Regions from separate parts of the Cytobacillus dafuensis genome, predicted to be linked through region 3. Evidence: riboswitches for the same ligand, from Rfam matches in the RefSeq annotation. Region 3 holds a riboswitch; each other region holds the start of a gene.
The links. Region 3 has a riboswitch for glycine ahead of purU (formyltetrahydrofolate deformylase). Riboswitches for the same ligand answer to the same signal wherever they lie in the genome.

Region 1 (10,231 bases), 2.5 Mb from region 3:
TCCAACCATAGAATCTAATGGTTGGAGGAATTTTCCCCTGGCTATTCCAGTCAAGGAGTGCTTCATCTAATGCCATATTAAAGGAGGGTGATCCAGCACCCGTATCGATAAAATTCCAAACTTCTTTTGCCATTTATAAAACCTCTTTTACAATAGTTTTAATGCGAATTTAAGTCTATCAAAATTAGGCCAAAAAAAAAAGTATCGCGATTTTTGCCCTGAAATTTGTTTGATTTCCTTTACTCGAATGATAGAAGACTTATATAATATTAATGAAACTCTACGAAATGTTTAGTAATGCTTGAAAGGAGAAAAACAGATTTGGATACCCTTTATTTCTTTCTTATCATCTTAGGCGCAATAATTGTCTATTCGGTTATTAATTGGCTATATCAGCGTAAAATCGTTAAAACACTAACTGAAGAGCAATTTCGTGAAGATTATCGGAAGGCTCAATTAATCGATGTTCGTGAACCAAATGAGTTTGAAGCAGGACATATTCTTGGCGCTCGTAACATCCCGCTATCACAAATGAAAGTACGATTAAAGGAGCTTCGCCCGGATAAGCCGGTTTACTTATATTGCCAAAGCGGCATGAGAAGCGGCAGAGCAGCCCAATTTCTTTACCGCAAAGGCTATAAAGATCTATCACACCTTCAAGGTGGTTTCAAAAAATGGTCTGGAAAAGTAAAAACGAAATAATATAAAGAAAACTCGCCGATTGGCGAGACTTGGAAAGGCGAAGACAGAGGCGTAGTTGCACTTATCGCGCTCATACATGCCACGTCCTGTGGCATTCGCCCGACTAGGACATCCTGTCCGTCGTACTTAATTCCTAGAATTGGCAACTACGTCGAATCATCTTCTGCGCTGGCAATTTATAATTTCTTAAAGTGTTAGGAAAGACCTCTGCAAAATGAAGAGCAGAGGTCTTTTTAATTGAATCTTTCTTTTTTATTGCTTTTGGTAGCGAAGAACAGGCTTTCGAGCTGCAAGTGTTTCATCAAGTCGTCCGATAACTGTGTTATGCGGGGCTTCTTGAACGATTTCTGGATTTTCTTCTGCTTCCTTCGCGATTTGCAGCATGGCATCACAGAATGCATCAAGTGTTTCTTTTGACTCTGTTTCAGTCGGTTCGATCATGATACATTCTTCCACATTTAATGGGAAGTAGATTGTTGGCGGATGATATCCAAAGTCAAGAAGGCGCTTTGCAATATCAAGTGTACGTACACCAAGTTTCTTTTGACGTCTGCCGCTTAATACGAATTCATGCTTACAATGTCTGTCAAATGGAAGGTCATAGGCATCTTGAAGCCTTCTCATCATATAGTTGGCATTTAAAACTGCATATTCTGTAACAGCTTTAAGTCCGTCTGGACCCATTGTACGAATATACGTATAGGCACGAACATTAATTCCGAAGTTTCCATAATAAGGCTTAACTCGGCCAATTGCCTGTGGACGATCATAATCAAAGACATATTTGTCGTCTTGCTTCACTAAAACTGGCTTCGGAAGGAATGGAATCAAGTCTGCTTTTACTCCGACAGGACCTGAACCAGGGCCTCCGCCTCCGTGTGGGCCAGTGAAAGTTTTATGAAGATTTAAGTGAACTAGATCAAATCCCATATCTCCTGGACGCGCTTTAGACATTACCGCATTTAAATTAGCTCCGTCGTAATAAAGCTTTCCGCCGGCACCATGGACAATTTCTGCCATTTCAAGAATATGCTCTTCAAATAAACCTAAAGTATTTGGATTTGTAAGCATTAAAGCAGCAGTATCTTCTCCAACTACTCGTCTTAAATCATCTAAATCTACAAGACCATTGTCATCAGATTTTACCGTGATGGTTTCAAATCCTGCTACTGTAGCTGAAGCAGGGTTCGTTCCATGTGCAGAATCAGGGACAATTACCTTTGTACGTTTGAGATCTCCGTTTGCTTCATGGAAGGCACGAACCATCATTAAAGCTGTCCATTCTCCATGTGCACCAGCAGCAGGTTGTAGAGTAACTTGATCCATACCCGTGATTTCAATTAAATGCTCTTGTAAATCGTACATAAGCTCCATAGCACCTTGAACAGAGCTTTCATCCTGTAATGGATGAACATGAGCGAATCCAGGGAAACGTGCAACATTTTCATTGATTTTTGGATTATATTTCATTGTACAAGAACCAAGCGGATAAAAGCCTGAGTCAACACCATGGTTCCTATTGGAAAGCGCTGTGTAATGGCGCATAATATCGAGCTCTGCTACTTCTGGAAGCTCTGCCTCTTCTTCCCTTAAATAACCTGCAGGGATCAGTTCATTAATATCAGTTTCCGGAACATCCATTTCCGGGAGACTATAACCGATGCGGCCAGGTGTGCTTAATTCAAAAATGAGTGCCTGATCGTCCTTATGCATGGTACTCCCCCATTTCTTTAACAAATGTATCGATTTCTTCTTTCGTTCTTAGCTCTGTTACAGCAACAAGCATATGGTTTTTCAAATCTGAAAAATCGCGTCCTAAATCGAATCCGCCAATAATGCCTTTTTCAAGAAGCTTCTGATTCACTTCTTTAACAGGCTTATTCAATTTAATAACAAATTCATTAAAGGAAGGCCCTTCAAATGCAAGCTCAAAGCCATTTTCTTTAAAAAGCTTTTTCGCATAATTTGATTTTTGAATGTTAGCAAGTGCCATTTCCTTAACACCTTTTTTACCAAGAGCTGTCATGGCTACTGATGCTGCAAGTGCATTCAATGCTTGGTTGGAACAAATATTTGAAGTCGCTTTGTCACGGCGAATATGCTGCTCACGCGCTTGAAGCGTTAATACAAAGCCTCTGCGTCCTTCTTCATCTACAGTTTGTCCAACAAGGCGTCCAGGAACTTTTCTCACCAATTTATTCGTTACAGCAAAATAACCACAGTGCGGTCCGCCAAATGCAGTTGGAATGCCAAAAGGCTGTGCATCCCCTGCCACAATATCAGCACCGAGTTTCCCAGGAGGTGTTAAAGCTCCAAGTGAAAGCGGATTGCTTGAAACAACGAACATAGATTTTTGCGCATGGATGATTTCTTCCAGCTCTTTTAATGGTTCAATTCTGCCAAAAAAGTTTGGATATTGAACAATAACAGCAGCAATATCATCACTTATCATTTCTTTCAGTGCTTCTAGATCGGTAACCCCATCATTATGCGGAATTTCAATAACCTCGATATACTGGCCTTTTGCATATGTTTTCACAACATCTTTGGATTCAGGATGAACTGCACTTGAAATAAGAACTTTTTTGCGGCGAGTTTGGCCTGCACTTAGCATTGCAGCTTCTGCCAACGCTGTGCCACCGTCATACATGGAAGAGTTTGCAACATCCATACCCGTTAGTTCACAAATCATTGTCTGGAATTCAAAGATCGCTTGAAGCTCCCCTTGAGAAATTTCCGGCTGATACGGTGTATATGCTGTATAGAATTCTGAACGGGATATTACATGATCAACGATGACAGGCATGTAATGATCATAAACCCCTGCTCCTAAAAAAGAAGTGTTGCTTTTAAGATCTGCATTCTTCTGAGCCATTTTAGTAAGCTCTTTCATCAATGCTGTTTCGGTTGCAGCTGGTTTAATATTATATTCCCCTTTAAATCTAACACTTTCAGGAATATCACTGAATAATTCATCGATTGAGTTTACACCGATGGTTGCGAGCATTTCTTTCTTATCCGTCTCAGTCATCGGTAAATAGCGATGTTTCATCATTTAAGTCTCCCCTCCTATTTTTTCTCTCTTTTATAAAATGGCGTAGCTGCCACTACTGCCTTAAGGCGCTTTCCACGAATTTCAACTTCTACTTCTGTACCAACAGCAGTATTTTCAATAGATAGTAAAGCTAGGCCAATATTTTTCTTTAATGTTGGCGATTGTGTACCTGTTGTCACTTCTCCGATTTGCTCTTCACCCTTAAAAACCAGGTAGCCATGACGTGGAATTCCGCGGTCAATCATTTCGATACCAACTAATTTTCTTGAAAGTCCATCTTCTTTTTGCTTTAATAGCACTTCTTTTCCAATAAAATCAGCTTCTTTATTTACTTTCACTGCAAAGCCAATGCCAGCTTCTAACGGTGAAATTTCTGGAGAAAGCTCTTGACCATAAAGAACCAAGTTAGCCTCAAAACGCAATGTATCGCGAGCACCTAATCCACAAGGAATAGCACCTTCTTCTTTACCAGCTTCTAAAATATCCTTCCAAATTGAAACTACATCATTAGCATCGCAATATACTTCAAACCCGTCTTCCCCTGTATAGCCAGTTCTAGAAACAAGGGCTTTTTTACCATTTAAATCAACATCATTTTGGAATTTAAAAAAGCCAATATCTGATAGATTTGTATTACTAGCAAGCTTTTGCAATACACTCTCTGCCAATGGACCTTGGATGGCAACTTGTGCTGTCTGATCAGAAAGATTTTTAATTTCTACATTACCCTCAAGATGATCAGCAAGCCATTTGTAATCTTTTTCAATATTAGATGCATTTACAACAAGTAAAAAATGATCATCTGTAAATTTATAGACAAGTAAATCATCAACAGTTCCGCCATTTTCATAACACATAGCAGTGTACTGGGCACCAAAATCTTTCAATTTTGAGATATCATTTGTCATCATTTTTTGAAGATAGGAAAGGCTATCAGGCCCCTTTACTTCAATTTCACCCATATGGGATACATCAAACAAACCAGCTTTAGTACGGACTGCTTCATGCTCTTCTTTAATGCTAGAAAATTGAACTGGCAGATCCCAGCCGCCAAAATCAATTGTCTTTGCGCCATAGTCCTTGTAAACATCGTATAACGGTGTACGTTTTAACTGTGACATCCACTTGTCCCCCTTATAATATTTATTAAAAGCTTGAAATTTGAACAAAAAAAGGACAGAAAATCCCCTATATTTCAAGAAGATCCCTGTCCTTGCACCTGAAAGTTTACCGAATAACGGTTTTCCCCTTTGGTGGCTCCAAAATAATAGAGCGCTCTCCAGAGTTACGTCAAATAAGGGTTCTTTTGCCTGAGAGATTCACAAATCCATTGCTTGCTCCTTCGGCGCCACAAAAGTAGTCTCTCCCCTTATTGTCATCCGTATTTATAAAATTTTTCAAGTTGGTTCATACTAAACAAAATGGCGTCTTGACCGTCAATTTGCATGAATATGAGTTAGCTAGCTTTCACCTTTCAACTCGAAACCAAATTTGAAAATCAATAAAAATATATTTCGATAAACTAAATGATTGTGGCAAATTTCAAAACTTTCAAAGCTATTCTTATCCTACCATTAGAAGGTCATTTGGGCAATGGGTAATCTGATTCTAACTACAAAACGAATACTTCCAATTTTTTAAAGGAGCTGTTTTTAATGACAGTGCGGATTGAATTTGATTCCTCTTGGCAGGAGGAGTTTTTAACTAGAATTGAAAATGACGGACCTTGGGGGAACTGGGAGCTATATAAATTAGCAGTAGAAGTAGAAACTCATACCACCATTCCTGATTTTGAAGGATTGCAAGCTCCAAAACATCTTTCAGGCCTTACCCCATTGCCACATCAACTTGAAGTTGCCAAGCAGGTTGTAGAAAGTATGAATGGAAAAGCTATTCTTGCTGATGAAGTTGGATTAGGGAAAACAATTGAAGCAGGATTGATATTAAAGGAATATATGATTCGAGGATTAGTTAAAAAAGTGCTCATTCTTGTGCCAGCCTCCCTTGTTACCCAATGGGCAATTGAGCTGAACACTAAATTCTTCATCCCTGCAGTAACACAACGTAAAAGCTATGTATGGGAGCAGTGTGATGTGGTCGTTTCATCCATTGATACCGCAAAACGTAATCCTCATAGAGATATCATATACAAGCAGGATTATGACTTAATCATTATTGATGAAGCACATAAGCTTAAAAATAATAAAACGAAAAACTATGAGTTTGTTCAAAATTTAAAAAAGAAATTCTGTTTGCTCTTAACTGCTACTCCCATTCAAAACCGCATTAGCGAAATCTTTAATTTAGTTTCTTTATTAAAGCCCGGGCATTTAGGAAATGAGTCAGCTTTTTATCAAAAATACAATAAAGATTCCCGTGACTTGAATGATCATGAACATTTAAAAGAGCTTGTCAATAAAGTTATGATCCGAAACAGAAGAGCTGATACAGGTATTGAATGGACGAAGCGAAAGGTCGAAACCATTCCAATAGAATTCAATATAGAAGAAAGAGACCTTTACGATGCAGTCAGCAGCCTTCGCAGGGAAGGTGATTGGTTAAGCTCTAGCCAATTTTCTGTTATGACACTTCAGCGTGAAGCATGCAGCAGCCGAGAAGCGGTCTATTTCACTCTTAAAAATATGCTAGAAAAACAAGTTGAGCCCTCAAAAGATTTCCAAGACCATATTCAAGCTTTAATCTCTAAGGTGGAAGCTGTTCAGCAAAATTCAAAAGCCGAAAAAGCACTTGAATTAATTCAGCAAATCAATGATAAAGTGATCATTTTTACAGAATATAGGGCAACGCAGATGTATTTGCAATGGTTCCTCAAACAATACGGAATTACATCCGTTCCATTTAGAGGAGGTTTCAAACGAGGGAAAAAGGACTGGATGAGGGAGCTTTTCCAAAAAAACGCCCAAGTCCTTATTGCTACTGAAGCAGGCGGTGAAGGTATTAATCTTCAATTTTGTAATCATATTATCAATTTTGATCTGCCATGGAATCCAATGAGGCTTGAGCAGAGAATCGGTCGTATACATCGCCTCGGACAGGAGAAAGACGTTATGATCTATAATTTTGCCATAAAGGATACTGTTGAAGAGCATATTTTAAAACTTTTATATGAAAAAATTCATCTATTTGAAAAAGTAATTGGCGATTTAGATGATATTCTGACAAAACTGGATTTTGGTAATGTAGAGGATCATCTAGTTGATATTTTTGGCAAATCAGCTTCAGAAGGAGAAATGAGAATCAAAATGGAGAATTTAACAGCGATGATTCAGTTTGCTGAAGAAATACGGGAAGGTGAGAGAAATGCAGCAACAGGAAATTCATAATTTCCTCGAGAAATATTTCTATGCGAACGGATGCGAAATCATTCAAAACGGGCAAGGCTATTTAACTGTACAGCTTACAATTGAACTAGATAAAGAGCTGATGAATAGGCCTTTTTACTGGCATTATTTAGAAAAAACTGGTGGAGTACCTAATCCAATGCAGCTCACATTGATTACAAATCCACATCTTGTTTCTGATCAAATGAAAGGGGAGACCATTCACTTTGGATCCCCTCGCCTCCACCAAATTTTTGAGTCAACGAAAAACTTAGCCGGCTCTATTCGTTTATATGAAAAGCACAATAAACCACCAGGACAGCAGACTCCTTTAAGACCTTGGCTTGGTATGAATATCCGGATCTCATATGAATGCGACAGGAAAAGAGATGTCTTTAAATCAATTGGGTTACAATTAATAAATGGGCAAATGATTGAGGGTTTTCATGATAAACTTCTAAACTTACCTCTGACACCGAAAATTCCTGACTATTCGTTTACACTCTCACCATTAATTATGCCTAAGAGTGGCATATCAAGAGTGGAAAATTTCTTGAGATATAAGCTTGAACATGAGGATCACTCTTGGGCTGAAGATGCAAGAAAACGCTGGCAAAAGGATTTAAAATTGCTGGAACATTTTTACGAAGAAGCTGAGGAAAAAGATGAAAGCTATGAAATTGAAAAAACAGCTTTAAAAGAGCAATACGAGCCAAAGGTTAAAATTTCAATCGTAAACGGTGGTTTGTTTTATTTAACAGATCAAGCTGTTTAAAAACAGCTTGGAAGCACGGCATTCGCCAGTTCCTTTACTAGCCAAAAGAAACCGGTCATTTGACCGGTTTCTTTTGCTGTTCACTTTCCTCTTTTTCTTTTGACATAATAGTACAAAATATAAGGAATCACACCGAACCACCGAAATAAAAATGGCTCTTTCATATCTTTTTTTTCAAGACGATTTCTTTTCCGTTCATTTTTGGGCTGATCAATATATTTAACTACTGTTTGGGTAATGTATTTTACGTAATCATTCGATTTCAATGGCATCACCTGCTCATTTACATATACTTTTTGATCATTTATCTTAGCTTTCAATTCAAGTATGTCCTTTAACAAAAATTAATAATCAGATGATGAAATTTTGCAACTAAATTAATTTCTTTCTACCCATTTAATCATCTTACCTGATTCTTCATCAAAATAACCAAACCCCTTGATATCAGGATATGATCCTATTTTTAAATTGAAGGTTACCATGTACAGAGTTGCAGTAAGTTGAGACGTTTCATAACGAATCGTTCCATCAGTAAACGTAAAGAAGCCTGAGAAAAGTTCTTCATCCCCCTCTATTAATATATTCTCAACCCTTTTCATTGAGCTTAATAAATAGTATTCTTGCTTTAATATCGCCTCTGATTCTTTTAAAAAACGTACTTCCGATAAGTAAGAGTCAATTTGAACGGAGAGCACTAGAGCAGCAAGCAAAATAAAGCAAAATGTAAGTGGATACGTAAAGCCCCTTTCATTCTGCAGCATGTTCTTCCTCCAGATTAATATAAGAGAAAAGAAGCGCAGAATGGGATTGATTATATAAATCCTCTACTGTAAGTTTCATCCCGTCTCGAATAGGGGTAAAGTTGAATGAATCCACTTTCTGAAGTACAATTTCATGCCCTTCATTATTTACTCTCCGTCGCATATTTGTTCCATATTTCTCATAGCTGACATTCTGGCCGTTCTTTCTTAATATTATCTTGTTTTCATATACCTCCAAGCCTTCTGACAACCTTAGCTCTTTTTTTAACTGACTGACAAATACTTGCCATTCCATCCTGCTCACTCTTGCTTCTAGCCCCTTATTATCCAATAAAAATTTCATGCATATGGAAAAAAAAGAAACGATAAGAAGAAAAATAGAAAATGCATATAGCATTTCAAGCATCGTAAACCCTCTACTATTCAAATATTTCGCACTTCTTGTATTCATTTTTAAGAATGTCCTCATATTTCACGCAAACCTCCAATCTACCAGAACGAACAGAGTCTTGATAGACTTCATAAACAGTTTGATTTATTTTAATTATTTCATGAACAGGAACCCTTTGTTCCTTCTTAGCTGTTTGTAAAGTCTCATATAAAAGTTGAGTCCCATCATATTCCTGATGCAATTGAATGGTTCGATTAATGAGTCCCATTATAAGGGGGAAAAAGACCATCGCTATGACTAGCCAAGCGGATAAAGATAAAAGCATCTCAACCAAGAAAAATCCATTATTCCTTCTGCACATAAAACCTTCCCTTTCCAATTAAAAAAGTAAATTTGTACCTTTCCTTATCAATAAAGATCCAGAACGAGCCGAATTTACTAATATTTCCATCAGCCTGAAATTGAAAAAAGAGCTTCATGGATCCTGGCTGAATCTTAATCCTCTCAGGAATTTCCCTTTCGATTAGATATTGGGAGCTTAGCTTTTCATGAATATAATAGGCATCATATTCGATTGGAAAATACACGATTACTTCAGTTTGATGGGAAATAGCATATTGTTGTGCAAACAAAAAGTCTGATTTTAATTGGGAAAAAAATTGTTGTTTTTCAATGGAGCTAAATTGGGGCTTTAACAGAAAGACTGAAAAAGAGGTAATGACGAAAAAAACACTCAATACAAACAAAGATTCTATCAAGGTGAAGCCAGCTTCTCGGCTTCTCATTCAGAAGAAGACTCCTTTTTAACTAGTATTACTTTTCCATCTTCTGCAATCGAGATATTTTCTCCATTTGGACATGAGGTTTCCCCTTCATTAAGATATTTTTCATCTACAAGTGTTTGAATGCTAGCAGGGGGTTTTTTATGCTCAATTTCATATGCTTGTACCTGGGCTTGTACCATTTGCACGAATGCTTCACATCCTTTATTATTTATCGATGAATTATGCTTCGTAATATTTGGAATTGTAATAATTAGTAGAATTGATATAACAAGCAAAACAATTAACATTTCTATTAATGTGAAACCCTTTATATTTTTAAGCAATCTCATTTCTATATTCCCTCCAATAAATGAAACATTGGTAATAGAACTGCTAAATACATCGAAACAATTAAAAAACCAATTACAGTATATAGACAAGG
Region 2 (10,231 bases), 970 kb from region 3:
ACCGATGTGAAGTTTTATATGTATAAAAGTGAAATACACCGACTGAAGTTTAGTCGGTGTATATTTTTTAACGGTCTATATTTTTGAAATAATGATAAATTTTTTCTAGCTTTTTTATTTGATTTCCCTTTGGACTTTCCATATTCCCAAATTCAAAGAACTTCACTTTCTTGATTCCCACAAAATTAAATAAGGCTCTTTTCATCAGAACTTTATGTGCATTATTCAACCAGAGAAATGGATAGTGAACAGGTCCCTTCATGGTCGACACACATACAACGGACTTTCCTTTTAAAAGCCCCTCTGGGAAAAGTCCTTTCTTATCCCTATAGGCAAAATCGGAAGAAAATAATTGATCTATGTATCCCAAAAGCATTGCCGGAGGTCTTCCCCACCAAATTGGATAGATCAAGACAATCTTGTCAGCCCACGAAATTTGATTTCTATATTTCTCCGTAGCAGAATCAGTATGCATATCACGTCTTCGTTTTTCCTCGTTAAAGACTAGAAGTGGATCAAAGTCCTCTTCATATAAATCTAAAACCTTTAATTCCTTTATATTAGGGTTTTCATTACTTCCTCTAATAACTTTTTGTAAAAATGCATAATTTAAACTTTTGTGATTAGGATATGTGTAAATTACTAGCATCTTCATATCGTTCACCTCTTACTTATCATTTGATAAGTAAATAGTAGCACCCTTCCCTTTTTGTTGTCAAATGATAATTGTATTTTGATAACACTTTTGTTATCTTGACTGTAAGAGGTGAAAGATATGGACAAAAAAGCTCTTTTTTATAAACTTGTGTCATTTACATCTTCTGTTCATCGTGTGACACATGAATTAACTCAAAATGCCAAGTCAGATTCAATCACGCAAGTTCAATATAATATTCTTGAACATATAACGGTTAGTCAGCCTGTAACTCCAAGTGAAATTAGCGATTGTCAATATATGTCTATGCCAAACACAAGTCGTGAGCTTAGAAAATTAAGTGAAAAAGGGTTAATTGAAAAGATAAATGATACCGAAGATCGACGAAAACAATATATTCGTCTCTCGAATGATGGGGAAACTATGATGAATGAAGCCTTTGCATCTATAGAAGCTCGTTTTCTAAATCGAATACAAAATGCTTCGAAAGAAGATTTAGAGGATATTGAACGCGCCCTAGATATTCTTCAGACAAAACTATTTTATTAATTGTATTATTTTAAGATGAAAAATAGCCGAGGAAAAAAATTTCCCTCGGCTTGCTACACGCTTATAATTCATTTTTTGATACAGTTCACCCTTACAGGTCTTTTAAACTATTTTTCTCCTTCATTACGAATTCAAATGATATTCATAACATGTAACGGCTTCAACTTGTTTGAAGCCCTCTTGGATATATAAAGCTTTTGCTCTCTCATTCTCACCATTCACGGAAAGTATGGTCCTTTTAAAGGATTTTTCTTCAGCAAAGTGCAAGGAAGCTCTTAATAACACCCTTCCTAATCCTCTACCCTGATATTCTGGAATGATGGCAAGCGGTCCGATATTCATGATCGGTTCATCCTCATATTCGTCTAACGCTCCTCTTACGATGCCAACGGGTTTATCCTTATGGAACAGGATCATCATACCGCCTTCTATATATTCCTCGCTTAGAATCATCTTCGTAACCATTTCAGGAATGATCGGTGTTTCACTTCCCTTAAGCTTTGCAAAACTGGCGTTTCTAATCTCACACCATATTTCTTCATCATTTCCTGGTCTAAAAGAGCGAATGACATAATCCTCTGGTAAGTTATAATCCTGTACTTCCAAGTTCTCTCTTACAAGCAAGAAGGCGTGTCTCTCTACAGTAAAATATAATTCTTCCATGAACTCCATTCCTATTTTATCCGTCGTTGGAATAAAGATAAAAACCTTATCAAGACCTTCAGTATGACTTAAAAGAGCTTGCATGAGCGACTTATAACAATCGATATCCTTAATTTTCGAATGAAAAATTCTAAAACGTGCTTTTCTTCCTCTCCTAAAATAATCAGTCATGATTAATGAAACTGCTGCTATGATCTCCCCATTTGTATCGGAAATAATATAAGTAGGATTTTCATCATTAGGCTCAAATTCCTTTAGATCCTCGTCATAAAGAAATGATTCATCTACTTCTTGCCTGTGTTTCTTGCAATAAGCAATAAACTCCCCTATCCTTTCGCTTTTCAAAGCTTTAGCCTTCATATATTTCCCTGCCTTATTTAAAAAATATTAGCTCTATACAACAGCTTTAATAATCGTTAAGATAATTCCTATTAAAAAGCCGCAAATTGCTCCATTTACTCGGATCCATTGTAAATCTTTACCTATATTATTTTCCATTATATCGATAAGCGTTTCGTTATCCAGCTTATCAAGGTTTTCTTTTACAAGAATGCCTATTTTGGAATGGTTTTTGTTAATAATATTGAAAATTTGTTTTTGAATCCAATTTTCAATGCTATCGATTTTTTCAGGAGCCTCTTTCATTCTATCTATGATGTCTCTAATAAATGTAAGTACATATTGATCTATAAATTCTTCACTTTCGATAAGTAGCATCAATTTATTCTGCAGCTTCTTCAACATCACTGTAATTTGATCAGTTGGGCTCCAGTCATTTACGAATGTATTCTTCCATTCATTTAGTTCAGATACCAGTTCTTTTCTATCTAGCACACTTTCTAACTCATTTTGAATTCGAGAAAGAATCAATTGCCTATATGGATTATCCTCCTTTTGAAGGAGAATGATTCTTTTCAAAATAAAGGGTTGAAGCATATTCCCAAGCTTTTCCTCATTAATAAAATTACTAAAAGAGCTAAGGGCTAACTTTAAAAAGCCATCCGCTTCCGTATTATCAAGTAATTGTTTCGCCGTTACCCCTATTTTCATTTTTGTTTCTTCTTTCGCTATCCACTTTTCAGCCTCAACCAGAATATAGTCCAAGGCTTTTTCATCCAAATTTCGATTTAAAGCTTGATTGACGAGTGATTGAAGTAATTTCTTCACATCTAAAGTAAGAATGTATTCCTTTAGCTCCTTTTCAATTAAAGGGGCTATTTTTTCTAAATTTACATGATTGATTGTCTGATGAAGAATAGAGCTAATCCACTTTTTAAAGGAATCCGAATATAATTCCATCTCTGCAACCTGTATTAATTTTTCTGCAATATGAAATTGTTTCATTTTCTCCTGAATACTTTCTTTTGTCAGCCAATCATTTTCAAGCATGGAAATAAGAGCTCTGGTCATTCTATCACGGTTTTTTGGTAGTAATGCAGTATGTGGAATCGGAATACCAAGGGGATGGCGAAAAAGAGCTGTGACGGCAAACCAATCTGCCAGCCCTCCTACCAAACCCGCCTCAAAACCTCCTTGCAATAATCGGACAATAAAAGATTCTTGGAAAGGAATCGTTAAGATAAATCCTGCCCCCATAATTCCTAATGAAATTCCTGCAAAATATTTTGATTTTTTTTGTTGTTTTGACATAGTATTTTCCCTCGGATATAAATTGAATTTCTTTTATCAATATCTTACCACTTTGATAGCCATTTACTTATAAAAAAATTCCATTTCCTTATGATACGATTCATCTTTCTTACTGTGATAAATATTTCATGTAATTTAAAACGGATTTCAATAGATGTCTCCTCTGCTTTACCACTATATTTGGTAAGCACAATAATAATGGCATTTAATTTAAGCTGCCTATGGGGATTGGCAGTTGCCGAGATTAATTATATACTTACTATATATTTTAATTAGTAAATATTATATTAGGCTGTGATCATATGTCAAAAAATAGTCAAATGCACAATGTTGAAATCATTATGAGAGAAATGCTTGAAATACAACAGAAGTCTAAGATGTTTGTAAATCTGCTCTCTGAAGGAGAGTCGCTATCCCAAAGCCAGCTTATTCTTCTTCTTCAGCTGAAATTCAATGAGGGAATGAAAGCAACTGAAATTGCTGATTTTTTCAATGTAACCCCTGGAGCTGTTACATCGATGTGCGACAAACTAGAAAAATTGAATTTAGTACAACGGGTAAGAGAAAGTGAAGACCGACGAGTCGTGAAAATGATCTTAACGAATAGTGGTGAAGTTAAGGTCGAAGAATTATTTTTAAAATTTTCACAAGAAAAGCTAACAGATATAGCGAAAGTATTAATAGATGTGAATAAGTTAATGAGTACAATTTTTTAAGGATTTCATAAAGTTGAAATCCTTTTTTTATTGTCCAAATACGGCATAATTTTTTGTTCTTGACAAAATAAGGATGAATATATTTTAATTAATATATGTTTTAGTAATTAAAATATATATTAATTAAAATATGGTGGTGTTTATGAATGATAATTGAACAAGCTCAAAAGCTACGCAGTATAACCCTTACAAATGGCAATATCAAAGAATTAGCTTCAGAATGTGAAGTATTAAAAATTCGTGGCTCCGTTGCTTTATACCAAGAAGTACGCTTAAAAGAAATCTCTACTCATGGACATAGTTCTTTTCATGCTCATGTTATAGCAGATGTTTTAAAAAATACTGGATCATGTGTCATAAAAGACCGTTGTGAGGTTAAAGAAATTTCGAATGCAGGTAATTTAAAGATGAGGACTGTTCAAACAACCAAAATTACCAGTACAGGAAAGCTGACAATCGAACAAATTCTTCATGCCGAACAATTTGATTCCATCGGATTTGTTCTTGCGAAGGAAATACAGGCAAATCACTTTCAGTTAAAATTGTCAGGTGAAAGTAAAATCGAAAGGCTTATCACGGATGAAGCATGTGTAGAAAAGGATAAGATATCTTTATCTTTATTTAAAAAAAAGCTGACTTGCAAATATATTAAAGGGAAAAACCTGCAGCTTTCCTATACAGATGCGGAAATTGTCGAAGGGGATGTTGTAGCAATCGGAAAAAATTGTCATATCCAAACACTTTATTATAAAGAAAGCTATACAATCTCTCCAGACGCTAAAGTACAGCATATCATAAGGAGTGAAAAGGAATGAAAATAAAAAAAATGATACGGACCTTTTTGTGCTCGTTAACAATCCCTGTCCTATCCGTCCTATACGCTGGACTGATTTTGAGTGCGTTAATCTCAGTACTTGCTGGCATATTACGAACAGTCGGCTTTGAACAAATTAAAATGAGTATTTGGCATGGCATTGATCTTCCTGTCGCTTTAAGTATTCCTGTCTCACTTGTTGTTTCAATCTTTTTAATCATTGGTTCGCTTTATGTAAAACGTTCCATTAAATTTTGTGTTACGAATCTTAGATTTTAAGAAAGGGGATTAACCTGTATATTACTTACAGTCTTCAAACGCGGTTAACTGAGAGAAATAATGAAAAGCAAATGGATTCGAGAATCTTTTATCAATTGCCGAGTCCATTTGCTTTTTCTTTTTATTTCCCTGCTTCAATATAATAATTATATTATTCTTCTATTAAAATATATGGGGTTGGGACGGTAAAGGATTACGATACAAATAGCCAGACTTCTGCGCTGGCAATTTATACTTTCTTTAACGTACAAAATAAGAGTAAAAGGACGAGGAACCTCGTCCCTTTTGAATGTTTTAGAACGGTTCTGACGATCACTTTATTTAAATCATACGAATTGTTATAATACCCTCGATCTCGTTGATTTTTTCCTCCAAACTAGGAATGATATCGCCGTTTACTTTATTATCAATGTCAATGATCGTATAGGCGTAATCCCCTCGGCTCCTGTTAACCATGTCAGCGATGTTCAATTGATAGTTTGATATAGCAGATGTGATCTTGCCAACCATGTTTGGAACATTTTGGTGGAAAGCTGTCAAACGACGCTTTCCTGTATAAGGGATGGAAGCGTTTGGAAAATTTACTGAGTTTTTAATATTACCTGTTTCAAGAAATTCCCTTACCTGACGAGCCGCCATGATGGCACAGTTTTCCTCTGACTCTATCGTAGAAGCACCAAGATGAGGGATTGGAACGGCATTTTTCATTTTTAACACATTCTCATTCGGGAAGTCCGTTATATACTGCCCTACTTTTCCACTTTCAAGTGCAACCGCCATATCCTTTTCATTCACAAGCTCACCACGAGAGAAGTTCAAAATATGAACACCTGGTTTCATGATGCTAAAGGATGCTTCATTGAACATTCCTCTTGTATCATCGGTTAGCGGAACATGTACAGTGATATAATCAGAGTTAGCAAACAACTGTTCAATCGTCAAAGCGCGCTGTACATTGCGGGACAAGTTCCAAGCTGTATCAACAGAGATAAACGGGTCAAACCCAATCACATCCATGTCTAAATCGAGCGCATCATTCGCTACAAGCGCACCAATTGCACCTAAACCGATTACACCGAGAGTTTTCCCCTTAATTTCTTTTCCAACAAATTGTTTCTTTCCTGCTTCTACAAGCTTAGGAATTTGTTCTCCTTCATCTTCTAATGTCTTTACCCAGCCAACACCAGCAAAAAGATTACGAGATGAAGCCATTAATGTAGTTAACACAAGTTCTTTTACTGCGTTCGCATTCGCTCCAGGGGTATTAAAAACTACAATTCCACGTTCTGTGCATTTGTCGACTGGAATATTATTGACACCCGCTCCAGCGCGTGCTATGGCCTTTAAATGATTGCCGAACTCAATTGTATGCATATTAAAACTGCGAACAACAATAGCATCAGGGTTTTCACTGACATTGTCGATTGTATATTGATCTTTATTAAATACATTCAATCCGTTTTCTGCAATATTATTTAACGTTTTTATTGTTTTTACTTTTATTTCAGTCACTGTGTTCATTTTCGTTTTCTCCTCTTTAAATATAATAGTTTTTTATATCTACTAAAGAAAACTCGCTGATTGGCGAGCCTTGGAAAGGCGAAGACAGAGGCGTAGTTGCACTTATCGCGCTCATACATGCCACGTCCTGTGGCATTCGCCCGACTAGGACATCCTGTCCGTCGTACTTAATTCCTAAAATTGGGAACTGCGTCGGATCACCTTCTGCGCTGGCAATTTATACTTTCTTAAAGTGTAAAAAAAGAGACTGGTGTTCTCCAATCTCTTTAGACGTCAAAAAAACAAATAGGTATTAATATTTGTCTCTCTTCTGTCCTTTTGCCTGAGATTTTGAACCCTTCGGCGCTGCTGTTAAACTGCATTCTCTCCAGAAGCTGCTCCTGTTATAGTGTGATCCATAACAATCATAGCATCTATTATTTAGTTTTTAGTTAGCGGAATATCCAAATAAATATATTGTATTGATTCGCCTCCACGATCCCCCTTATAAACATAAAGAGGCAAGGAAAACTTTCCTTACCTCTGCCCAGGCGAACGGCTACTCGACACTATGTGCTCCCCCACGGTTATCCGTTTTCGCCAGTCACACATAGTCTTTTCATTTGTTTTATCTTATCAGATCCTCTATCAACCTTCAACCTAAAATTTTCAAATAATTAATTCGTTTATCCCCGCTCGCAAATTGTCCCTTTTCCATCACAACGCCAATTGCTTTGAGCATTTCAGGTAAATTGGCGGTATCTCTAAGATTGCGGCTTTTTTTTTGTCATTATGACAGGTATTATCGGAATGATACTCGGCACTTGATTATTTTTTATCTATTAGAAATTTAGGGAGTATTTGGTATTTTTATAGTAATATAAGATGAAAGGGACTGCATATTTCATTTATTTTTATTAAAAAGTGAAAGGAGTAAAAAGGTTACTCTTAGGGGGATGTTTATGAGAGCAGAGAAAGTATTAGTCGTTGATGATGATCAGGATATCAGGGAGGTCTTGAATCTTTATTTAAATAATGAAGGCTATATAGTAATTATGGCAGAGAGCGGTGAGAAGGCACTTACTCTTTTTGAGGAGCATGATTTTGACTTAGTTTTATTAGATGTAATGATGCCAGGAATGGATGGTTTTGAAACATGTCAGTCCATACGAAAAAAATCAAATATTCCTATTTTGTTTTTGAGTGCGAAAGAAGATGATATCGATAAAATCTTAGGCTTACGAATCGGCGGAGATGATTATATAACTAAACCTTTTAGTCCAGCTGTGTTAGTAGCAAAAATAAAAGCATTATTAAGAAGAGCTAGGCAAAGCCGTTTTGATAATAGTGAAGAACAGCAAACTCGGGAAAACCCCATTCTCCATTTTCCCGACTTGACTATTGATATGGAGAAGTGTGTCGTAAAAAGAGGAAGAGAAAAAGTCACCTTACCTGCTAAAGAATATCAATTATTATGCGTTTTAGCTAGGAATGCTGGCAGAGTATATAGTGTCGAACAACTTTTTCAGCTCATTTGGGGTGAGGATAGTCTCGGAGATAATCGAACCGTGATGGTACATGTTAGTAACTTAAGAAAAAAAATTGAGACAGAACCTGCAAAACCTAAATATGTGCAAACCGTGAGAGGAATAGGCTATAAGTTTAACGATGCTTTTGAATAACTGAGGAGTGATTTCTTAAAATTTCTTTTATTTCCGATAAGGAAATACCTAATGCTTTTGCTTTGATGATAAGGGATAGCCATTCTTTATCTAGGTTTACCTGATTCAATTTCTCAGTAGAAGGCTTTCGATCATACAAATACTTTTCCTTCATATTGACCTCCAATATCTAATTTATATTAAAAATAGATTAGTATATATACTATAAGAACTGTATAAATTCACTTTAAGTTTTATTAAAGTTTTGCCAAAGGATGAGGAAATTGATAAATCTATCTGGATATAAGCGATTAAAACAAAAAGATGCTGACCAATTCGCAAAATATTACATGGGCTTTTCCTCCATAGATCACCATTATGTCATTATTCAAAAAGTAATTGAGCCTTCTCTCTTATCTTCATATGATTTTGAACATTTACAGAAAGAAGCTGAATTGATTTCTGAAATGAATCATCCAAGTATTGTCCCACCTATGCGACTAGAGAAAAAAAACAATGAGATTTTTCCTGTTTATGAACCGTTTAGAGGTGTCCCTTTTAAAAAATATGTATATACACAAACCTATTCATTAAAAGAATTTTTTGTTTTAGCTATTCAATTATGTGAAATTGTCGAAAATACTCATGATAAAGACTTTATGTTTCTTCATTTAAACCCGTATAATTTCATGGTCAATACTGAAAAACAACAAGTATTCTTATTAGGAATTTTCAATTCTATAATAAAAGGGAAAACTTTAAAAAGTAACCGAATGAATAAAATACTTCCTGCTTGGGAAATTGCTTATATCTCACCTGAATTAACAGGGAGAATGAATGTCCATGCGGATTCCCGCGCTAACCTTTATACACTAGGGATTATTTTCTACGAAATGCTGACAAAGCAATTGCCCTTTGCAGCTGCAGGTCTTTCAGAAACTATCCACTCTCATTTAACACGGCTTCCAAAATCACCTTCAGAATTCCAACTTGAAATCCCAGAAATTATTTCTACTATCATTTTGAAGCTCTTAGAGAAATCACCCGATGAACGTTATCAGTCAGCTAATTCATTAAAGAAGGACCTCGAGCATTGTTATCATGAATATTTAAAAACAGGCTGGGTCAAAAATTTCCCTCTTCGTATATTAAACAAACAGACAAGCGAAAGAAAAAATACTCTTTATGGCAGAGAGCAGGAATTAAATATTTTAACTGAAGGACTGCAACATGTATTAAGCGGCCATCAAAAAACCGCTTTTATCTTTGGAACTTCTGGAAGCGGAAAGACTTCTCTGGTATACGAAATGCGAAATAGTGTCATAGAAAATAGGGTAATCTTTTTAGAGGGAAAATTTGATCAACTACATAGATATATTCCTTATACGCCAATTATTCAAGCCTTCAAAACATGGATTCGCATTATTTTATCAAAGGGAGAAGCAGAACTATCTATCTGGAAAACAAAAATTCTACATGAACTAGGGCCAAATGCTAGTTCACTATCATTTCTTCTGCCTGAAATAGAATGGATCATCGGAAACCAGCCGATTATTGAGGGTCTATCATCATTTGATAATCACAGCCTCTATTTAATCATGTTTCATAAATTGATTAAACTTATTTCAGATGATTGTCCGCTTATATTTTTTATTGATGACCTTCAATGGGCTGATGCTGCATCATTAGAGTTAATTTGTTATTTAGTCACAAATAATCATTCAAATCGAGTATATATCATGAT
Region 3 (10,231 bases):
GTATTCACTTTTTCACGTAGTGGTTCAGATATTACTGGTTCGATCCTGGCGAATGGACTTAAAGCCGAATTATATGAAAATTTTACAGATGTTGATGCTGTCTATTCTGTAAATCCATTTATCATCAACAGCCCGAAGGAAATTAAGGAATTAACGTATCGGGAAATGCGTGAGCTTTCCTATGCAGGTTTTACTGTCCTTCATGATGAAGCACTAGTTCCTGCGTTCCGTGCAGGAATTCCGGTACATATTAAGAACACAAATAATCCAAATGCACCAGGTACGAAAATCGTTTATGAAAGAGATAATACGAACGGTCCTGTCATTGGTATTGCTAGTGACAAAGGCTTTTGCAGCATTTATGTCAGTAAATACTTAATGAATAGAGAAATCGGCTTTGGACGGAGGCTTTTAGCTATACTAGAAAGCTATGGTCTTTCCTATGAGCATACTCCTTCTGGAATTGATGATATTTCAATCATTTTAAGAGAAAATCAGTTTACTCCTGGCATGGAAGAGGAAATCGTTGATCGCATAAAAACTGAGCTTGATTCAGACGAAGTGGTTATTGAACATAGCTTAGCTCTCATTATGGTTGTTGGAGAGGGGATGCGTCATAATATCGGTACAACGGCAAGAGCCTCTAAGGCATTGGCAAAAGCTAACGTTAACATCGAAATGATCAATCAAGGTTCATCTGAGGTCAGCATGATGTTCGGTGTTAAGGAAATAGATGAAAAACGAGCGGTTCAGGCACTTTATGAAGAGTTTTTTGCGGCAGTAGCAGTGTAATAATAGTAAAAAGAGTTGACGCACTCCTGCGTCAACTCTTTTTCTATATTGTTTTTTCAAAATTAATACGTTTATTAAGAGCATACATGATTGGCATTCCTACTATTAATACAACAAACTCACCGATTGCCGTTGTGAGCCATGTAAGCATGAATGGCAAGTCAAATGCTAGTTTAAGCTCAAAGGCGATAATCCACATCATGAACGTGAAAATGAGTGAGTTCACGATCATACGAACCCAGATGTTCTTAATATATCGGCAGCAAACAATCGTGATTAATAAAGAAATCAGCGTATGACCAACACCAAAAATAAGATCATATGCTTTCATTGGTGAAAATAATAGATTCGTTAAAAACACACCTAAAACCATGCCATATATATACTTCTTATTGAACACGACTAGGTGATTAAACATTTCGGATACACGGAATTGGACAGCCGTAAATCCAAATGGCTGGATAAGCATGGAAACAGCAATATATAAAGCCGCTAATATGCCATTTCCGACAAGTGTCCTTACTTTCATATTCAATTCTCTCCTTAGTTTTTTATCGTGGGATGGTTACGAACCACGTGAGCTCTTTGCCCAAAGCATATATATTAATATATTTTGAGGCTTTCGTCAATTATGCACAATATGTGAACAAGAACTAAAAATAAAGATTAAACCAATGTTCAAAGGTTGACATAAATATGCATAAGTTTTATTCTAAATTTAAAGAAAATTCAATATGGGCGGATGACGGTTGTGGGAGAGTGCATGATGACTAGCCACCGAAGGAGCAAGTTCCATTAAACACCCTTGGAACAAATCTCTCAGGTAGAGGAACCACAACGGGACGCGTCTCTGGAGAGCTCGTGCTATTCGTACGACACCAAAGGGGACCCTATTTGGGTTTAAACTCTCAGGTAAAAGGACAGAGAAAGGGTAAAGTAAGTTACCCTTTCTCTGTCCTTTTTTGGCTATTATGAAAGTTTAAGTTTATTAACGTACTAAAGTGAAAGTGTGAGTTCAATTAAATATCTTCTAATTAGATCGCTAAGAAAAACTAAGGCATTCGCTAAGTTTTCTTATGTAGATTTAAGGGAATGATGTCGATATTATTCAAAAGGGAATGTATGGACAAACTATTGATGTTAGATGAAACTGCTTAGTAATAGATGGGAAAGCGATACATGATTAATTATTAGGAATAGAGGTGTGGCAGATGGCAACAAAAGAAAAGGATAGCCGGGTAGTACTATTAATTTCGTGTCCGGAAAAGCCGGGAATAATATCAATTGTTTCTAATTTTCTATTAGAACATCATGCAAATATTGTCCACTTTGATCAGCATACAACAGATCCACATGCTGGAAGGTTTTTTATGCGAATAGAATTCGATTTGAAAGATTTTGAAACAGCTTTTGAAAAGCTTGAACAAGATTTATATGGGATAGCAGCAGAGCATTCGATGGAATGGCAGTTATGCAGCACAAAAAATAGAAAGAAAATGGCAATATTTGTTTCGAAAATGGATCATTGCCTTCTTGAACTTATTTGGCGGTGGAAGTCAAAGGAACTGCCAGTTGATATTCCACTAGTCATTAGCAATCACGCTAAATTAGCAGACGAAGTGGAAAGCTACGGGATTCCTTTTTATCATATCCCATTAACGCATGAAACGAAGGAAGAGGCCGAACAAAAAGCAATGGAATTAATGGAAGGGAAAGTAGACTTTATTGTTTTAGCAAGGTATATGCAAATTCTTTCCCCAAATTTTATAGCGAAATATCCTAATCAAATCATTAATATTCATCATTCCTTTTTGCCTGCTTTTGTCGGTGCAAACCCTTACGTAAGGGCATTTAATAGGGGAGTGAAGCTAATAGGTGCAACAGCTCATTATGTTACGAATGATCTGGATGAGGGGCCGATTATTCAACAAGATGTTATGCGTGTCAATCATCGCTATTCGGCTGATGAATTAAAAATTGCCGGAAGACATGTAGAAAGAAAGGTCCTCGCTGATGCAGTTGCATGGCATGTTGAAGACCGAGTCCTTGTTCATGGGAATAAGACAATCGTATTCGAATAGCAAATAGCCATAATGGGGATTCAGTTTTATATCGTAAATTATTGAGAGAGGGAGAATTTAAAATGACTAGAAAAAAAGTCACTTTATCAAGTTTAATTAGAAAAAATAAAGAGGAGCTTATGAGAGATCGAGGACAGCTTGAAGTAATTGAAAAGCGCATAGATGATAAACATACAACGTCTAAAAAAGTCGTACAAAGAGTTTGAATACAGGTAGGATTAGTGGATAAAGTGAAACTTCCATCAGTGGGGGGGCTTTCATCTCCCACTGATGGTTAGTTGCGGCCCACAGGAAGTGGGTCACGCAGACGTTGCCACACGATGTGGCGCTTTTAGTCTGTGTTCATTTTATGGGCCTTTACGGGCAGTTGATCCCCCGCTTAGGATTCTTTGATTCTCTCGCAAACTTGAAGTGGGGGTCTACTGCCCGTTAATCTGAGACAAATAAAAACTATAAAAATAATTGACAGATTTGTAAGGATTCGCTTATGATAAATATATAAATTGTATAGTTTCTCCTAAAGGGGAGTAGCTTTAACGATAAGGTCGTCACTTCGGAGTTCATAGCTCCCGGCTTTGTCGGCAACATTCCGTTGTTAGCAAGACCTTTACCTAAATAGGGTAGAGGTCTTTATTTTTTGTTTCTGACCTTTACCGCATTTTGGTAAAGGTTTTTTGTTGGCTTGAAAAAAATAGATGAACACCATGTTTTCTTAGCATTTTCAAGGAATGTGAACGCATAAGAAAAAAGGAGGGCAAGAAAGAACGAAGAAAAGGAAAATGTCCTTTATTCAGCTCGATTTGCACATAATTTAATTTAAAAATGGGGGTCAAACAATATGGATTTTTCGATACTTTTAGAATATGGATCGGTTTTATTAGTATTAATAGTTTTAGAAGGTCTTTTAGCAGCTGATAATGCATTGGTTTTAGCCATAATGGTTAAACATCTTCCGGAAGAGGAAAGAAAAAAAGCTTTATTTTACGGCCTTGCCGGAGCATTTGTATTCCGTTTCGCTTCTTTATTTGCGATATCATTTCTTGTTGATATTTGGCAGGTTCAAGCAATTGGTGCACTTTATCTATTATTTATTTCCTTTAACCATATCTTTAGAAAGGTATTAATAAAAAAGGATAAGGATAAAGAAGTTAATACAAAAGAGAAGAAAAAAGCAGGTTTTTGGGGAACTGTTTTTAAAGTGGAATTAGCTGATATTGCATTCGCTATTGACTCTATTTTAGCTGCAGTAGCTCTAGCAGTAGCACTTCCTGCTTCAGGCTTACCGAAAATTGGAGGTATGGATGGCGGGCAATTTCTCGTTATATTCGCAGGCGGATTTATTGGATTAATCATTATGCGTTTTGCAGCTAATTTCTTTGTTAAATTATTGCATACAAAGCCAGGCCTAGAAGTTGCCGCATTTCTTATTGTAGGTTGGGTCGGAGTAAAACTTGCAGTGACCACACTTTCACACCCGGCATTAGCGGTGCTGCCAGAATCATTTTCTCATTCGACTGAATGGAAAATTACATTCTATGTTGTGCTCATCCTTATCGGGGTAGTTGGATGGTTTTTCTCTCCAAAGAAGGATAATGAAGTAACTGTTGAAGATAAAGTGAGTTAATCAGGGTTATATGATTTAAGCATTTTACCCGCAAAAAAGCATGTTTATGAGACCACTATTTCGGAAAAATCCGTGGAGAGTGGTCTCAATGAGTGTTCATGAGACCACTATTTCGAGAAAAACCGTGAAGAGTAGTCTCAAAGAGCGTTTATGAGACCACTTTTTCGGAAAATTCCGTGGAGAGTGGTCACAAAGAGTGTTCATGAGACCACTTTTTCGGAAAAATCCGTGGAGAGTGGTCTCAAAGAGTGTTTATGAGACCACTTTTCCGGAAAAATCCGTGGAGATTGGTCACAAAGAGTGTTTATGAGACCACTTTTCCGAGAAAAACCGTGAAGAGTGGTCACAAAGAGTGTTTATGAGACCACTATTTCGAGAAAAACCGTGAAGAGTGGTCACAAAGAGTGTTTATGAGACCACTTTTCCGAGAAAAACCGTGGAGATTGGTCTCAAAGAGTGTTCATGAGACCACTATTTCGAGAAAAACCGTGAAGAGTAGTCTCAAAGAGCGTTTATGAGACCACTTTTTCGAGAAAAACCGTGAAGAGTGGTCACAAAGAGTGTTTATGAGACCACTTTTCCGAGAAAAACCGTGAAGAGTGGTCACAAAGAGTGTTTATGAGACCGCTTTTTCGAAAAAATCCGTGGAGAGTGGTCTCGAAGAGTGTTCATGAGACCGCTTTTCCGAGAAAATCCGTGAAGAGTGGTCACAAAGAGTGTTTATGAGACCACTTTTTCGAAAAAAATCCGTGGAGAGTGGTCTCAAAGCATGTTCATAATCCCACTTTTTCGAAAAATCACGAAGAGTTTAATAAGGAAAACCCTTTGCGTATGATTCCTTCATAATTAGTGAACCCTATGAAATAAAAGCTTGAAAGGGTTGCTCGCTATGAAGAAACAAGAAAAGCCTAAGGAAAAGATGAATATGGATAGTCTAGACGAACAGAAACTTATAAGAGAATTCTCTAATCCAGACAATAAGCAGCCGGTCCCTCAGCCTAAGGATTTTGACGAAATAGAATATTAAGCCAGTAAAAACGAAGCCAGCTCCTAAGTGCGAACATGTATACACTTAGGAGCTGGCTTAAATTTATTGCCGATTTTTTATAAAACTTTTTCTAATTGTATATCTAAAGGCTCTTTGTTAAGGATCTTTTGGTTTATTTCTAAAGCATGTGTACACCCGACAGCTTTATAAAAATGCTGTGTTTCTACTGAAGGATGGGCTGCAATGTATAGCTTCTTGGCACCCATTTGTTTTGCTTTTTCACAACATATTTGAAACAGCTTTTTTCCAATTCCGCTATTTCTATATTCATTAGAGACATGGATATAAGGAAGTTCAAGGTATTCTTTATTATTCCCGAATAATTCGCCTTCCACATTTGCGAAACCGATTAACTTTCTATCTGAAAAGGCTCCGGTTACAGTTCCATTCGCCTGGACGCAATTTTGCAATTCTAGAATGACTTGATACTTTTTTTCATCATCCCAATGCTCAACAAAGTAGTCAGCTTTAATGATGAATTGATCGTTTGCTTTAAAACATACGTAATTCGTTTCTTGATACCGATTAAATGTTGTTAATAGAGTAGGGGATAATTCATGTATAGTTAATACTTTGAATTGAATCATGATTATTTTCCTTCGTACTTCATGCCGACTGTAAATATCTCAAAACCAAGTTCCCTATAATAAGAGGCTTTATCGTCTTCGCAGAACAGTTGAATATGTAATTTAGCTTCATTCCCTTCTCTCACCAATCTTCGAACTATTTCTTTTCCAATTCCTTTATTCCGATAGCTTGGGTGAACAATTATTCCACATATATAGCCGTTAATAACACCATCTGATATGATTCGTCCAGTTCCGATTAATTGGTCTTCATCATATACACATAGAACATGCCAGCTTTGAAGCATTGCTTTATGTAGAGCTTCTTTCGGCAACTTCAGAAATTCATTCCAGCCATCATTTTGATAAAGTGTAAATAGTTGATCGGGATTAGCAATTTCGTCAGTATATCTAATTTTCATCATTATTTCTCCTTAAAAAGTTTAGGGTCAAAATAGAATTCTTCATAGAAGTAAAGAATCCTCTAAAAAATAAAGAAGGAATTAAAAGGAAAAAGAAATACATTTGTAGAAAATATTGAAAAAAGAGGAGGGGGCAAATGGAACATTTAGATAAGGTGTTAGATGATTATTTCCAATGTTGGAATGAGGCTTTCTTAAGTAAGAATGGAGATAAACTTAGAAATTATATGTCTAAAAGCTTCGTAGGATATTGGGCAAATTCGAATCTCGAACTTCCTGATCAGTATGATAATACCTATGATATAGAGGCAGTGTTGAAGCAATACGACAATGCTGAAAAAAGTTTTGAGCCAGTTTCCATTTCTATGCGTAAGGATGGAGAAGAGTTTGTTGTAATTGGGACTGAAACAGCAGTGATTGACGGTAAAGCCTATCCTGCAAAATGCATGTTTGTTTGGAGAAGAGAAGAAAATGAGTGGAAATTGCTAAGAGAATATATAGAGTTAGAAAAATAGATTTTCATTTTATTTTTGCTAAACTTCGAAACAAATAAGGAGTTTAGATATAATATTATTTGGGAAAAGAATATAGTTAGTAATATAATTCGGTTAGAAGAATTTATTCGTCTTTTAAAGTTATTTTGAAAAAGTATTGAACAAGAGCTTATTTAGTATTAATATTTTTGTGTAGATTCAAAGTGGAAAGAGAGTGTTCATTATGGGCCGTAAGTGGAACAATATTAAGGATAAGAAAGCGTCAAAAGATGCTAATACAAGTCGTATATATGCTAAGTTCGGAGTCGAGATTTATGTAGCAGCTAAGCAAGGTGAACCTGATCCAGAAGCCAATCAAGCTTTAAAATTTGTTTTAGAAAGAGCTAAAACTTACAATGTACCAAAACATATTATTGATCGTGCCATTGATAAAGCAAAAGGCGGGTCAGATGAAAACTATTCTGAGCTTCGTTATGAAGGCTTCGGACCAAATGGCTCAATGGTAATCGTGGATGCATTGACAAATAACGTTAATCGTACGGCATCAGATGTTCGTGCTGCATTTGGGAAAAACGGTGGAAACATGGGTGTAAGTGGTTCTGTTGCCTACATGTTTGATGCAACTGCTGTTATTGGTCTTGAAGGGAAATCAGCAGACGAAGTGCTTGAAATCTTAATGGAAGCAGATGTTGATGCACGCGACATTTTAGAAGAAGAGGAATCGGTTATTATTTATGCCGAACCCGATCAATTCCATTCAGTGCAAGAAGCATTGAAGACTGCTGGTATAACAGAATTTACAGTTGCGGAAATCACGATGCTTGCTCAAAATGAAATTACATTGCCTGATGATGGCCAAGAAAAGTTTGAAAAAATGATTGATGCACTAGAAGATTTAGATGATGTTCAACAAGTGTATCATAATGTAGACTTAGGTGAATAAATGGAAGCAGACCTTTTGGATGAAAAAAGGTCTGCTTTTTTATTTAGGCTGTAATTAGGAATCTTGTTACTTTATGATGTAATCATAAATCAGCAAAATTATTTTTCAGATCTTTTTCTTTAAAATAAAATGAACGTTTTTTCATTGTTAGCCGTCATATAATTAGAAATTAATTAGTGGGGGGAAAGCCATGAGAGAACTCCATATTCAATTTGATACTGATGTGAACATAAAAGGAACGGTCAGTTTTCCTAATGATTCAGGTGAGAAATTACCTCTTGTCGTGATTATTCATGGTTCTGGACCTGTTGACCGTGATGGTAGTGTAAAGAATATGCCTATGAATGCATACAAAATGCTCGCTGAATTTTTTGCATCCATTGGTGTAGCGGCACTTCGATATGATAAACGTGGAGCGGGAGAGAGCGGAGGAAATTTCTATGAAACTGGAATGTGGGATTTAGTGAATGATGGTGTTGCTGCGGTTCAGGCAGCACGACAACTTCCACAAATTGATCCTGAAAGAATTTTTCTGCTTGGTCATAGTGAAGGATGTACATTATCTCCAGCTATTCATAAACAGGTGAAGGCTGCTGGATTGATTTTGCTTGCAGGACAGGCGGACAATGTAAGAAATGCCTCTGAAATGCAGACGCGGTTGCTTGAGGAGGAAGTTACGAACATGAAGGGCTTCCTAGGACTACTGCTTCGAGGGTTAAAGGTGCATAAAACCTCTGCGTTAAAGCAAGCAAAACTATTTGATGAATTAATGGCATCTAATGAAACCGTAGTCAAAAAAGGTATTGCAAAAATCAATGCTAAATGGATGCGTGAACATTTTCAATATCAGAATGACGAGGATCTTGCAGGTGTTACATGTCCTATACTTGCTATTACAGGAGAGAAGGATGTCCAGGTAGATCCAAAGCATGTCCATTTATTTAAGGAAAAAGTAAATGGGCCAGCAGAAGCGTATAATGTAAGAACGATGAATCATCTCCTCCGGGAACAAGAGGAGCCTGTCTCGATGTTAAAACTTAAATCCATTTATAAAAAAGGCTTTTCAAAACCGTTAAGCCCTGAAATGCTCTCTATTATGAAAAATTGGGCAGAAAAAAATATTCTCCTTAAAATTAGTTAACCCAATATAAAAATGCCTTAGCTTAACAAGCTAAGGCATTTTCTATGAAATTCATAATCCTAAAAAACTATGACTTAAATGTTTAATACAACAGCCATTTCCTTCCCAAATCTATCGCCATTATCAATAAAGCCTAAGCTCGCATATAATTGATGTGCTCCAATGTTTTCAGGATGATAGCCAACCACGATTTTTTTACAATTTGGCAATTTAGACATTTCATCAATCATTAATTTAGTTGCCTTCTTACCTATCCCTTTTTGTTGATAGTTTTTATCTACCATAATTCGATATATCCAATAACCATCAAGTTCTTCCAGGGTCGTATTGAACATTAGAAAACCTACGAACTTATCTTCATATTGGATAGCATATGGCTTTAATGATGGTTCGAATTTTGATTGAGCAATCGAAACAGCATTAGGCTCAATATGATTTACTTGATTCTCAGATACTTCTAAAGTACAGCAGTCATACCAATTCTCTTTGTTTAATTCTACTAGTTGAACAGTGTTGTTATCCATAAATTCCCCTTTTAAGTAAAATTTTCTTTAGAATAGTATTATAACATAATATTCTAATAATACTCAAATTTGCCATAATGGAAATCATGAACTAGAAATGCTTTGATTAGTATAGTGGAACTTTCCACTTATCCTTGACCTCATCATAGCGAGTGACGGAAAGTAAATGCAGCGTCAATTCCTCAGGAATTTCTTCCAAGTCATACGATTTGAGGTTGATTGATGTCTTGTAGCGGCCATTCTTATCTTTTTCATTGAGAATAGATCCCCCACCATAAGTAGAATATGTTTTTCCTTTATCATCGACTAAAACCCAATCGCCAAGTTCTGAAGCAGTAGCTTCTCTTCCACCCTCCATTTCAATTACAACAGACGTTTCTTTTTCAATAGGCATTAGCGATTTTTTCAGCGAATACTCATTATCTTTTTTCGCTTCTTTTATTGTGATAAAGTTTCCTTCATACTCAAAGGACACAGGATTTTTCTTTAGCTCTTTCGGTTTAATTTTAATAGAAAAATCAGAAGGTACCGTTTTATATACGCCATCTAACACAAAGGTCAGCTTTTGCTTATCCTTTTGTGGAATAAACGAATCA

Region 1: linked by a shared signal. The riboswitch ahead of gcvT (glycine cleavage system aminomethyltransferase GcvT) and the one ahead of purU (formyltetrahydrofolate deformylase) in region 3 are both predicted to bind glycine.
Region 2: linked by a shared signal. The riboswitch ahead of FSZ17_RS22825 (phosphoglycerate dehydrogenase) and the one ahead of purU (formyltetrahydrofolate deformylase) in region 3 are both predicted to bind glycine.

The regions. Positions count from the first base shown of each region.
Region 1 is NZ_CP042593.1:3,331,558-3,341,788, forward strand. It holds gene FSZ17_RS15895 (lipoate--protein ligase family protein) at 1-133, opposite strand, end outside; gene FSZ17_RS15900 (rhodanese-like domain-containing protein) at 322-702, shown strand; gene gcvPB (aminomethyl-transferring glycine dehydrogenase subunit GcvPB) at 955-2,415, opposite strand; gene gcvPA (aminomethyl-transferring glycine dehydrogenase subunit GcvPA) at 2,408-3,754, opposite strand; gene gcvT (glycine cleavage system aminomethyltransferase GcvT) at 3,772-4,878, opposite strand; glycine riboswitch at 5,046-5,136, opposite strand; gene FSZ17_RS15920 (DEAD/DEAH box helicase) at 5,413-7,101, shown strand; gene FSZ17_RS15925 (YqhG family protein) at 7,079-7,873, shown strand; gene FSZ17_RS15930 (YqzE family protein) at 7,954-8,139, opposite strand; gene comGG (competence type IV pilus minor pilin ComGG) at 8,251-8,634, opposite strand; gene comGF (competence type IV pilus minor pilin ComGF) at 8,621-9,085, opposite strand; gene FSZ17_RS15945 (type II secretion system protein) at 9,054-9,386, opposite strand; gene comGD (competence type IV pilus minor pilin ComGD) at 9,370-9,810, opposite strand; gene comGC (competence type IV pilus major pilin ComGC) at 9,807-10,139, opposite strand; gene comGB (competence type IV pilus assembly protein ComGB) at 10,142-10,231, opposite strand, start outside.
Region 2 is NZ_CP042593.1:4,814,378-4,824,608, forward strand. It holds gene FSZ17_RS22790 (NAD(P)H-dependent oxidoreductase) at 68-655, opposite strand; gene FSZ17_RS22795 (MarR family winged helix-turn-helix transcriptional regulator) at 776-1,204, shown strand; gene FSZ17_RS22800 (GNAT family N-acetyltransferase) at 1,328-2,227, opposite strand; gene FSZ17_RS22805 (DUF445 domain-containing protein) at 2,261-3,517, opposite strand; gene FSZ17_RS22810 (MarR family transcriptional regulator) at 3,820-4,233, shown strand; gene FSZ17_RS22815 (hypothetical protein) at 4,380-5,048, shown strand; gene FSZ17_RS22820 (hypothetical protein) at 5,045-5,326, shown strand; gene FSZ17_RS22825 (phosphoglycerate dehydrogenase) at 5,648-6,847, opposite strand; glycine riboswitch at 7,148-7,228, opposite strand; ZMP/ZTP riboswitch at 7,365-7,444, opposite strand; gene FSZ17_RS22830 (response regulator transcription factor) at 7,789-8,508, shown strand; gene FSZ17_RS22835 (MerR family DNA-binding protein) at 8,489-8,662, opposite strand; gene FSZ17_RS22840 (AAA family ATPase) at 8,772-10,231, shown strand, end outside.
Region 3 is NZ_CP042593.1:872,053-882,283, forward strand. It holds gene FSZ17_RS04345 (aspartate kinase) at 1-792, shown strand, start outside; gene FSZ17_RS04350 (QueT transporter family protein) at 836-1,321, opposite strand; PreQ1 riboswitch class I at 1,330-1,374, opposite strand; glycine riboswitch at 1,535-1,637, shown strand; glycine riboswitch at 1,640-1,719, shown strand; gene purU (formyltetrahydrofolate deformylase) at 2,004-2,873, shown strand; gene FSZ17_RS04360 (FbpB family small basic protein) at 2,936-3,079, shown strand; gene FSZ17_RS04365 (TerC family protein) at 3,712-4,497, shown strand; gene FSZ17_RS23280 (hypothetical protein) at 5,387-5,524, shown strand; gene FSZ17_RS04370 (GNAT family N-acetyltransferase) at 5,602-6,132, opposite strand; gene FSZ17_RS04375 (GNAT family N-acetyltransferase) at 6,135-6,533, opposite strand; gene FSZ17_RS04380 (nuclear transport factor 2 family protein) at 6,671-7,048, shown strand; gene FSZ17_RS04385 (YebC/PmpR family DNA-binding transcriptional regulator) at 7,251-7,970, shown strand; gene FSZ17_RS04390 (alpha/beta hydrolase family protein) at 8,161-9,111, shown strand; gene FSZ17_RS04395 (GNAT family N-acetyltransferase) at 9,186-9,635, opposite strand; gene FSZ17_RS04400 (DUF4179 domain-containing protein) at 9,742-10,231, opposite strand, start outside.